Regions from separate parts of the Comamonas aquatilis genome, predicted to be linked through region 1. Evidence: riboswitches for the same ligand, from Rfam matches in the RefSeq annotation. Region 1 holds a riboswitch; the other holds the start of a gene.
The links. A riboswitch is a leader RNA that binds a small molecule or an ion and turns the genes downstream of it on or off. The one in region 1 is predicted to bind glycine.
Positions count from the first base shown of each region.

Region 1 (4,754 bases):
GACGATGGCGGCCGCCTGTTTGGCGTGGATGGCTTCCACATCGGCTTTCCAGTCCGCAATCCAGCCGCTGGATGCTGGGTACTGGATGACGGCGGCGAACAAATCACCGGCCAGCGCCGCTTCCCATTCCTGCTGGCTGTTGGCGATCAGCACTTCGATGCCGATTGGCGCTGCGCGGGTCTGTATGACTTCAATGGTCTGCGGATGCAGATCACCGGCCAGCACGATGCGCTGGCTCTTGGACTTGACCGAGCGCCTGGCCAGGGTCATGGCTTCGGCGGCGGCCGTGGCTTCGTCCAGCATGGAGGCATTGGCAATCGGCATGCCGGTCAGATCGCAGACCATGGTCTGGAAGTTGACCAACGCTTCCATGCGGCCCTGGGAAATTTCGGCCTGGTAGGGGGTGTAGGCCGTGTACCAGGCGGGGTTCTCCAGAATATTGCGCAGGATGACGCCCGGCGTATGCGTGCCGTAATAGCCTTGGCCGATAAAGCTTTTGAGCACCTGGTTCTTGCCGGCGATGACCTTGAGCTCGGCCAGTGCAGCGGCTTCGGTGACGGGAGCCGGCAAATCCATGGGTTTGGCACGCGCAATGGCGCGCGGCACGATGGAGTTGATCAGCGCGGCACGTGAGGCCTCGCCAATCACGGAAAGCATCAGCGCTTCATCCGCGGCATCTATGCCTATGTGGCGGGGAATGAATTCACCGGGATTTTCCAGCGCTTCAAGGCTGGCAACGGGAGCGGGGGGCGACATCAGCATGGGAGGGACCTGTTCTCAAATACTGTGACTGACTGGGGGCGCAGGCAGAAAGAAAAACGGCCTTCGCAAAAGCGAAGGCCGTGGAAAAATCAATTGCTGGCAGCGAAGTCGTTATAGGCCGTCTCTTCCATCAGGCCTTCGAGCTCGCTGACATCGCTCATCTTCACCTTGAAGAACCAGCCGCTGTTCAAAGGGTCGCTGTTGGCCAGGGCGGGGTCGTCGCGCAGGGCTTCGTTGACTTCCACGATTTCGCCGGTCACGGGCATGTAGACATCGGCGGCGGCCTTGACGGATTCGACCACGCCAGCCACATCGCCAGCCTTGAAGGTGGACCCCACGGCGGGCAGGTCCACAAAGACCACGTCGCCCAGCGCATCCTGTGCGTGGACGGTGATGCCGACGATGGCTGCATTGGTGTCAGCCGTGTTGATCCATTCGTGTTCTTTGGAATATTTGATGCTCATGGAAAGCTCCAGATGGTGAATTCAGGGAAATCTGTGTTTTGAGAAAGGTCCAGCGCGCACTTTAGCGGCGTTCTGAGCACCGCCGGATGAATTGGCCTGCTCAAACAAGAGGCCGGGCCACGGCAGCGGTTCAGCCTCGGTAATAGTTCGTGGGCACAAACGGCGTGGCCGTGACCTTCATGGGCACGGGCTTGCCGCGCACCATGGCGAAGATCTCGGTATCCAGCGCCGCATAGTCGGGCTGCACATAGGCCAGCGCCACGGGCTGGTTGAGCGTGGGGCTGAGCAGGCCGCTGGTGATATGGCCGATATGCTGGCCGTCCATGTTCTCCAGCACCGCAGGCTCGCGCACGGGAATGCGCTCCAAGGCCAGCAGACCTACGCGCTTGCGCTGGAGCTGCTGCGGATTCTGTAGCTGTTCCAGCACGATGGAAGCACCGGGAAAACCGCCTTCACGCGCACCGCCGCTGCGGCGCACTTTTTGTATGGCCCAGTTCAGCGCCGCTTCCACCGGCGTGGTGGTTGTGTCTATATCGTTGCCGTAGAGGCAAAGACCGGCTTCCAGTCGCAGCGAGTTGCGTGCGCCCAGACCTATGGGGGCGACTTCGGACTGGGCCAGCAGCGTTTGGGCCAGGGCTTCGGCGCCGCCTGCAGGCACGGAAATTTCAAAGCCGTCCTCGCCGGTGTAGCCGCTGCGCGTGATGTAGAGCGCATGGCCTTGCCAGTCAAAATGGCCGCCGGTCATGAAGACCAGCTGGCTCACGCCGGATATCAGGCGCGCCAGCACCGTGACGGCCTGCGGGCCTTGCAGGGCCAGCAAAGCCTGATCGGGCAGGGGAATCACCTCGCAGCGCTGGCCTATGCGCGCCTGGATATGGGCGATGTCGGCCTGCTTGCAGGCACCGTTGACGATGACAAACAAATCGTCACCGCGGTTGACGAACATCAGATCGTCCAGAATGCCGCCTTGGTCATTGAGCAGCAGGCCGTAGCGCTGTTTGTGCACGCCGAGGTCTTGCACGTCCACGGGCATCAGCGTTTCCAGGGCGGCGGCAGCGTCGGCACCGCGCAGCAGCAGCTGGCCCATATGGGACACGTCAAACAGGCCGGCGGCCTTGCGGGTGTGCAGATGCTCGGCCATCAGCCCCTGGGGGTACTGCACGGGCATGGAATAGCCGGCAAAAGCCACCATGCGGGCGCCTAGCTGCTGGTGCAGGGCGAACAAAGGGGTGTGGCGCAGAGGTTGGTTGTCGGCGGCAGTCAAGGGGCAAGCTCCGGTGGTGAAACCAAATGAGTTGCCATGCCCGGCAATTGCAATAGATATCGCATTGCCTGGCGTGGCGGTCTTGCCCTGCTGTCCGCTTTACCTGAGAGATTCACTGCACGCGGGTGCAGCTTGCTCCTTCGGTGGGTGCTGCAAGCGCAGCACCTCTCTCCAGCAAGGAACGCTGTGGGCTGAGCTTCGCTCGCCCGTCAGCGCTTGTCAGTCCTTTTGCCTGAGCGTTCGGGTGCTGCATAAAGGCAGAGCCTGCGCCTTCGGCGGTGCGTTGCGGGTCAAACCCCGTGGGCACTCTCTCCTGACAGCAGGCATTCTAGCCGCCAGTTATTGCGTTGCAACATGGGGTTTGCGCGGGTTTGTACGAGGGTCGTGCATGCCGATCCGGCGGCGCTGGTTGCGAGATATGCGCATAAAAATCGCTTGAACTCCAATGAATAAAGGCGCAAGAAGCTATCAATTGCATAGTCTTCTCCGCGCTTTGCAACGCGGCCCAGAATGCGACAGGCCGCGCCACTGCGGATAAGTGGTGCGGCCTGGAACGGGTTCCGGTGGCGGATCAGACAATCTGGCGCTGACGGTAAACAGCGGGATCACTTGAATGGCTTTGCTGCGTTGGTGAACGCCGCTTCCATGGACTCAACTATGCATGTTGCAGTGCAGAAAAAGCTGCTTTGTTTTCTGCAGATATCGCTTTGCTACAGAAAATTTTGCTGCCAATGCTTAAAAAGCGATAAATTCAAGGCCATGGACACTTTGGATAAAAAGATTCTTGCTGCTTTGCAAGCCAATGCGCGGGCCAGCCTGCAGGAAATCGGCGCCGCCGTGGGCTTGAGCGCCTCTCCCTGCTGGGCACGCATCAAGAAAATGGAAGAAGCCGGCGTGATCGAGGGCTATACCGTGCGGCTCAATCCCCAGGCGCTGGGCCTGGCCGATTCGGTGCTGGTGATGGTGACGCTGGACAGTCACTCCGACAACACGCTGGAGAAATTCGGCGAAGTGCTGGCCACGATTCCCGAAGTGGTGGAGGCGCATCTGGTCTCGGGCGAATACGACTATCTGCTGCGCATTGTCGTCAAGGACACGCGTGACTACGAGCGTCTGCTGCGCGAGAAGCTCTACAAGATCAAGGGCATACGCCACAGCCAGTCCAGCTTTGTGCTGCGCACGCTGAAGCGGGCGGATTTGCCGCTGGGGGTCTGAAACCAAAGCCGCAACGCTTGGCGCGTTCTCTGCACCTTGCAGTCATGCGTCCGGAGGCTGGCAAAGCCGGCAAGAAAAAAGGCAGCGCCGTTGCCGGAGCTGCCTTGCTGCATGAAGGAGGCTGAATTAGCGCAGACCTTGCACGTCCATGTCTTTGTACTTCACGATGCGTGTGCCTTTGACCAGCTTGTAGCCCCACCAGATGATGAGGAACAGAGGCAGGCCGATATAGGTGGCAATCGCGCCCACCCAGTCGATCTTGTCGCTGAGGAAGTTCTCGTAGTTCTGGCCCAGGGTGATGATCAGGCACAGCACAAAGGCAAACACCGGGCCGAAGGGGAAGGCCGCTGCACGGTAGGGCAACTGGTTGAGGTCGAAGCCCTGTGCTTCGCAGCCCTTGCGAAAGCGGTAGTGGCTCACAGCAATACCGAGCCAGGCCACAAAGCCGCACATGCCCGAGAGATTGAGCAGCCAGATATAGACCGCCTTGGGGCTGAAGACATTGGTCAAAAAGCACAGGGCCGCGATCACCGTGGTGGCCAGCAAAGCCAGCACCGGCACGCCGCGTGCATTGACCTTGGCAAACATCTTGGGCGCCATGCCTTGGGTGGCCAGGGCATAAAGCATGCGGGTGGAGGCATACATGCCCGAGTTGCCGGCCGACAGCACCGAGGTCAGCACCACGGCATTCATGACGGCAGCTGCCGACAGCAGGCCGGCGCGTTCGAACACCAAGGTGAAGGGGCTGACGGCGATATCGCCCAGGTTGTTGCGCAGCAGCTTGGGATCGGTATAGGGGATCAGCAGACCGATGATCAGGATGGCGAAGACATAGAACAGCAAAATGCGCCAGAACACCTTGCGCACGGCGCGCGGCACGTTCTTGGCCGGGTCTTCGGATTCACCGGCGGCAATGCCGATCAGCTCCGTGCCCTGGAAGGAAAAGCCCACCACCATGGCCACGCCGATCAGCGCGGCAAAGCCGCCGACAAAGGGTGCGTCACCGGCGGTGAAATTGGCGATACCGCCCCAGAGGCCGTCGGGCGAGC
Region 1 covers NZ_CBCSIW010000002.1:327,792-332,545, forward strand. The annotation lists gene gcvP (aminomethyl-transferring glycine dehydrogenase) at 1-762, opposite strand, end outside; gene gcvH (glycine cleavage system protein GcvH) at 852-1,226, opposite strand; gene gcvT (glycine cleavage system aminomethyltransferase GcvT) at 1,357-2,490, opposite strand; glycine riboswitch at 2,571-2,675, opposite strand; glycine riboswitch at 2,701-2,816, opposite strand; gene ACNAZA_RS04510 (Lrp/AsnC family transcriptional regulator) at 3,250-3,705, shown strand; gene ACNAZA_RS04515 (amino acid permease) at 3,832-4,754, opposite strand, start outside.

Region 2 (4,754 bases), on a different contig from region 1:
GCCCTGAAGTTCTACAGGTCCGACCACGGGAATGCGGTCGTAGGCAGCGCAGCGCACGCGAGCCCAGGTGGGGGGCAGGGTCTCGGCGGCAAAGAAACCACCCAGCGCCAGCCGGCACTCGGGTAGCAAGGCGGCCAGCTTTTCGCCGTTGCTGGCATGGGCGTCCCGCTGCTCGGCCTGGGTGGGCGGTAACGCGGTGATATCGCGCTCGAAGGTGGAGCCCATGATCCATTGCCGCTGGCCCTGGGCATTCGGAAAATCCGGCACCAGATTGCCGTGGCCGTTGACCGGGAAGGGCGGCATGGCTGTCCGCGTTTGCACCGTGTGAGCGGCCATGCTGACCTGGCCGCGAATCGGCGTTATCTCCCAGGCCCCGGATTGCAGGCCGCTGGCTTGCAGCAAGGCCGTGCTGGCCGGGCCCAAAGCCACCACTACCATCTCGGCCTGGGCCAGCGTCTTGCCCTCGGCGTCCACGGCCGTCCAGAGTGCATCGTCGGTCTGTGCGAGCCTGGCGACCGGCGCATTGCCTTGCCAGCGAATGCCCGCTGCCTTTAACAAGGCCTTGACCAGTTGCGCGGGCCTGACCCAGCCCGCCTGCTCATGCCATAGGGCATGGCTGGCAGCGGGCAGGTGGGCGGCCTCCAGTTGTTCGGGCGTGGCCGGGCAGCTCCATTGCAGGCCGGCCTGCGACTGCGGCGCTGCGGCATCCAGCCACTGCGGCGGCAGGTTCACGGGCTCATGCAGATCGTGCTCCAGCACGCCGCTATGCTCCCAGTCCACTCCCTGCTCCAGCCTATGTGCCTGGCTCAGTTGCTCCAATATCTGTAGCGTGGTGCGCACGCCGCTTCTGGATAGGCGCGATAAAACACTGTCATCTGGCGAGACATGGGGGCAAAACAGGCCTGCGGGCAGGCCCGAGGCGCCGGCGGCGGGCTCATCGGCGGCATCCAGCACGCTGACCTGCCAGCCGCGCCGCGCAAGGCTGGAGGCCGCAGCCGCACCGGCCAGGCCTGCGCCTATGACCAGGCAGCGCCCGGGCGCTGCCACCGGCTGCGGCAGGCCTTCGTCCTTGTGGCGTGGCTCCCAACGGGGGTTATAGCGGGCTTGCAGCGTTTGGGCTGTGCTGTGTCTGTGGATGTCAAAACCCAGCTTGGTCAGTTGCTCGCGTAGCGTGGGGTCTTCATGGCGTTCGCCCAGCGCCAGCATGCTGCCACGGCGGCAATGCCGGGCCAGATTTTTCAAGGCTTCGGGGCTGGAGAAAGCGTCAGCTTGGCTGAGCAGCAGGCTGTCTGCAGTGAGCGGCTGCTTGCGCAGCGTGTTGTGCATATCGCCTACATGCAGCGTCAGCAGCACCCGGCCGTCTTCAAACGACAGGCGGTGCACACCCGGCAGCAGCCCCCAGCATTGGGCGCCCAGTTGTAGGGCCAGCGGGTGCAGCGCTTCGTCAGCAGCGGCTTGGGACAGGGCGCCCAGTATCTCCTCGGCGGAAGGGGGCTGGGCACTGAGGCCAATGAAGTGCAGCAGGCGCGGGGCTTGCGCATCGGCTTTCCAGGCGGCCCAGATGCGCAGAAAGTTCAGGCTACAGCCAAAACCGGTCTCCAGCACGCGCCATTGCCGGGCTTGGGCCCAGGCTGCAGGCAGGCCGCAGCCGGCCAGAAGCTGGTCGGCAGAAAGAAGGGCGCCGTCCGGCTGCTGTGGATGAAGATAGGGCACGCTTGAAGCTTATTCCCAGCGCTGCTGATAGGAGAACACCGGCAGACGCCATTTGAAGCGTATGGCGGCCAGGCGAAAGGCCAGGCCGCCGGCAAAGCACACGATGGTGCTGATACTGGGGCTGACATCCAGAGCGCGCAGACCCAGGAACATCAGGCACACGGCCAGGGAGACGCTGGCGTACAGCTCGCGGCGGAAGACCACGGGCACCTGGTTGCAGAGCACGTCGCGCAAAATGCCGCCGCTGATGCCGGTGATCATGCCGGCCATGATGACGACGATGGTGGGGTAGCCCAACTCCAGCGCGGTGTTGGAGCCAATCAGCGAGAAGGCGATCAAACCCATGGCGTCCAGCAGCAAAAACACCTGCTTCAGGCGGTGCATATGGCGGGCGATGAGCGTGGTCAGCAGGCCAAAGGAAATGACCAGATATACATATTCGGGGTGCTGCGTCCAGCCTATGGGATAGTGGCCCAGCACCATGTCGCGGATGGTGCCGCCGCCCAGGGCGGTGACAAAAGCGATGACGACCACGCCGAAGATATCCATATTGCGCCGGCCCGCAGCCAGTGCGCCGGACATGGCTTCGGCCGTGATGGCCACCAGATAGATCACCAGCATGACGGTGAAGTTGCTGGCCTGGAACGAGTCCAGCAAGGAAACAGAAGGAAGCATGACAGCCCTGATGGGTTAAACCAGCCATTCACCGCAGCGGAATGTCTGGCGTGCCTCTCCCGCTGTCCTTTGTACCTGAGAGTTGCGCGCGCCAGTCTTGCATGGCGCACTTGCCCCTTCGGTGAGCCTGCAGCATAGGGCTGCGGGCTGCTCTCCAGTTGGCGAATTCATGCAGCCGGTTTATTTGGGCTGCACTGTCTTGACCTGCGGTACGGGGTGCCTGAGCGATTATGGGAGTTTGCGCCTTCGGCGGAGGCATGGCGCTAGGTGTGGCGCCTGCCTCGCTCTCCCGCAGGAAAGCCGTGATTCTAGCCAGTTGAGCGGGTGCTCAAACGCAAAAAAGCCAAGGCCTGGGGCCTTGGCTTATGGAGTTAGCAGGCCGCAGCGGCTTATTGCAGCTGATCTTTCAAGGCCGCCAGGGCTTTTTGTGCGCAGGCCTCGTCCAGATGGCCGCCGGGCGCGCCGGCCACGCCGATGGCGCCAATGACCTCATTGCCCGCCTTGATGGGCACGCCGCCGGCCAGCACCAGAAAGCCGGGGATTTGCGCCAGACCGGCGGCATCGGGGTTGGATTGAATCGTCTTGGCCATGCCGCTGGTCGGGTTGCGCGACGATGCCGAGGTGAAAGCCTTGGCGGTGGCGGCCTTGGGCGTGTGGGCGCCGGCGCCATCGGCGCGGGACAGGGCCAGCAGCACGCCGGCGCGGTCCACCACGGCAGCGGTCACGTTATGGCCGTCGGCGCTGCAGGCGGTCACGGTTTGCTGGGCCAGTTGGGCTGCGGTGGCCGAGGCAATGGAGCGGGTGCTGACCGTGGCGGCCGCAGAGGCGGCGCCGCAGGCCAGGGTGCTCAGGGCGAAGAGGGCAAAAGTGCTCAGGCGATTCATGTCAGGGCTCCAGGGGTTGAAAGCAATGACTGAACTGTAGGAACCCGGGCGCTTGGCGCCTATTCGCAAGCCAACGGACGGCTCTCGGTAGTTTTACCGAGGGTGGGCCTCAGCTGCGGGCCGCGGCAGACAGCAGCAGCCGGGTCTGCTCGGCCACGGAGCCCGTGCCCAGCTTTTCGGCCAGCTTGGCGCGGTGGGTGTCCACGGTGCGTACGGAGATATCCAGTGCAGCCGCGATCTCCTTGCTGCCCAGGCCCTTGGTGATCAGCTCCAGCACCTCGCGTTCGCGCTCGGTCAGCACCTGCAGGTGGTGGCGGGCCTCGTTGCGCTCGGCCTGCCGGGCCAGCGTGGCCTGGGCGCTCCTGATGGCCTCCAGCAGGGTCTGCTCCTCTATGGGTTTGGTCAGAAAGTCGGTGACGCCGGCCTTGAAGGCGCGGCGGCAGGAGTGCAGATCGCCATGGCCGGTGATGACGATGGCGGGCCAGTCCACGCCTTGGGCACGCAACTGCTCGTAAAGCTGCAGGCCGGACATCAGCGGCATGCGCAAGTCCATGATCAGCACGCCGGGTTGGCTGCGGTCCAGATGGGCCAGGCAATCGGCCGGCGAGGCAAAACAGCTTACGTTCAGGTCGTAGGTCTGCAGCAGCAGGTGCAAGGCCTCGCGCACCGAGGCGTCGTCGTCTATCAGGTAAATCATGGAATGGGGTTTTCCGGGGCGGAGCCTGTGGTCGCCAGGGGCAGGGTCAGCACAAAGCAGGCACCTGGCCAGGCAGTGCTCGGGCCGGCGCTGGCGGGTGGCAGATATTGCAGCTGGCCGCCCATGCGTTCCATCAGCGTGGCACACAGCGGCAGGCCCAGGCCCATGCCGCCGCTCTTGGTGGTGAAGAAGGGGTCGAAAATATGCTGGGCCGTGGCGGCGTCTATGCCGGGGCCGTTGTCCCGCACCATGAGACTGACTTGTTGGCCGTCGGCTCGCTGCGCTATCTGTATGGCGGGTTCATCCACCGAGCTCTGCGACAGCGCTTCCAGCGCATTGCGCACCAGGTTGTGCAGCACCTGCTCCAGTGCCACGGGGTCGGCCCAAACACTGCAATCTGCCTGCGCCGGCTCCCATAGCAGTTGGACGCCGGCTTCTCTTGCCGGGCCCTCCAGCAGCAAAAGAGTCTGGGCCACGGCCTGGGACAGATCCAGGCGCTGGGCCTGACTGGGCGTGTTGCTGATGTAGCTGCGCATGCGGCCCAGAATGGCCCCGGCGCGGCGGGCCTCGCGCACATTGGCCTGCAGGGCGCTGGTCAGCAGCTCGCTCTTGCCCAGCTCCTGGGCGCGCAGGGCGGCCTGGCTCTGGCTGAGCAGGGCGGTCACGGGCTGGGCCAGCTCATGGGCAATGCCTGAAGCCATCTCGCCCATGCCGTTGACGCGGGAGGCGTGGGCTAGCTGTGCCTCGTTGGCCAGCAACTGGGCGCGCTGCAGGTGACGGCGTGC
Region 2 covers NZ_CBCSIW010000013.1:16,880-21,633, reverse strand. The annotation lists gene mnmC1 (FAD-dependent 5-carboxymethylaminomethyl-2-thiouridine(34) oxidoreductase MnmC1) at 1-1,713, opposite strand, end outside; gene ACNAZA_RS14930 (trimeric intracellular cation channel family protein) at 1,723-2,388, opposite strand; glycine riboswitch at 2,441-2,556, opposite strand; glycine riboswitch at 2,586-2,690, opposite strand; gene ACNAZA_RS14925 (GlcG/HbpS family heme-binding protein) at 2,778-3,272, opposite strand; gene ACNAZA_RS14920 (response regulator transcription factor) at 3,382-3,969, opposite strand; gene ACNAZA_RS14915 (sensor histidine kinase) at 3,966-4,754, opposite strand, start outside.
Region 2: linked by a shared signal. The riboswitch ahead of ACNAZA_RS14930 (trimeric intracellular cation channel family protein) and the one ahead of gcvT (glycine cleavage system aminomethyltransferase GcvT) in region 1 are both predicted to bind glycine.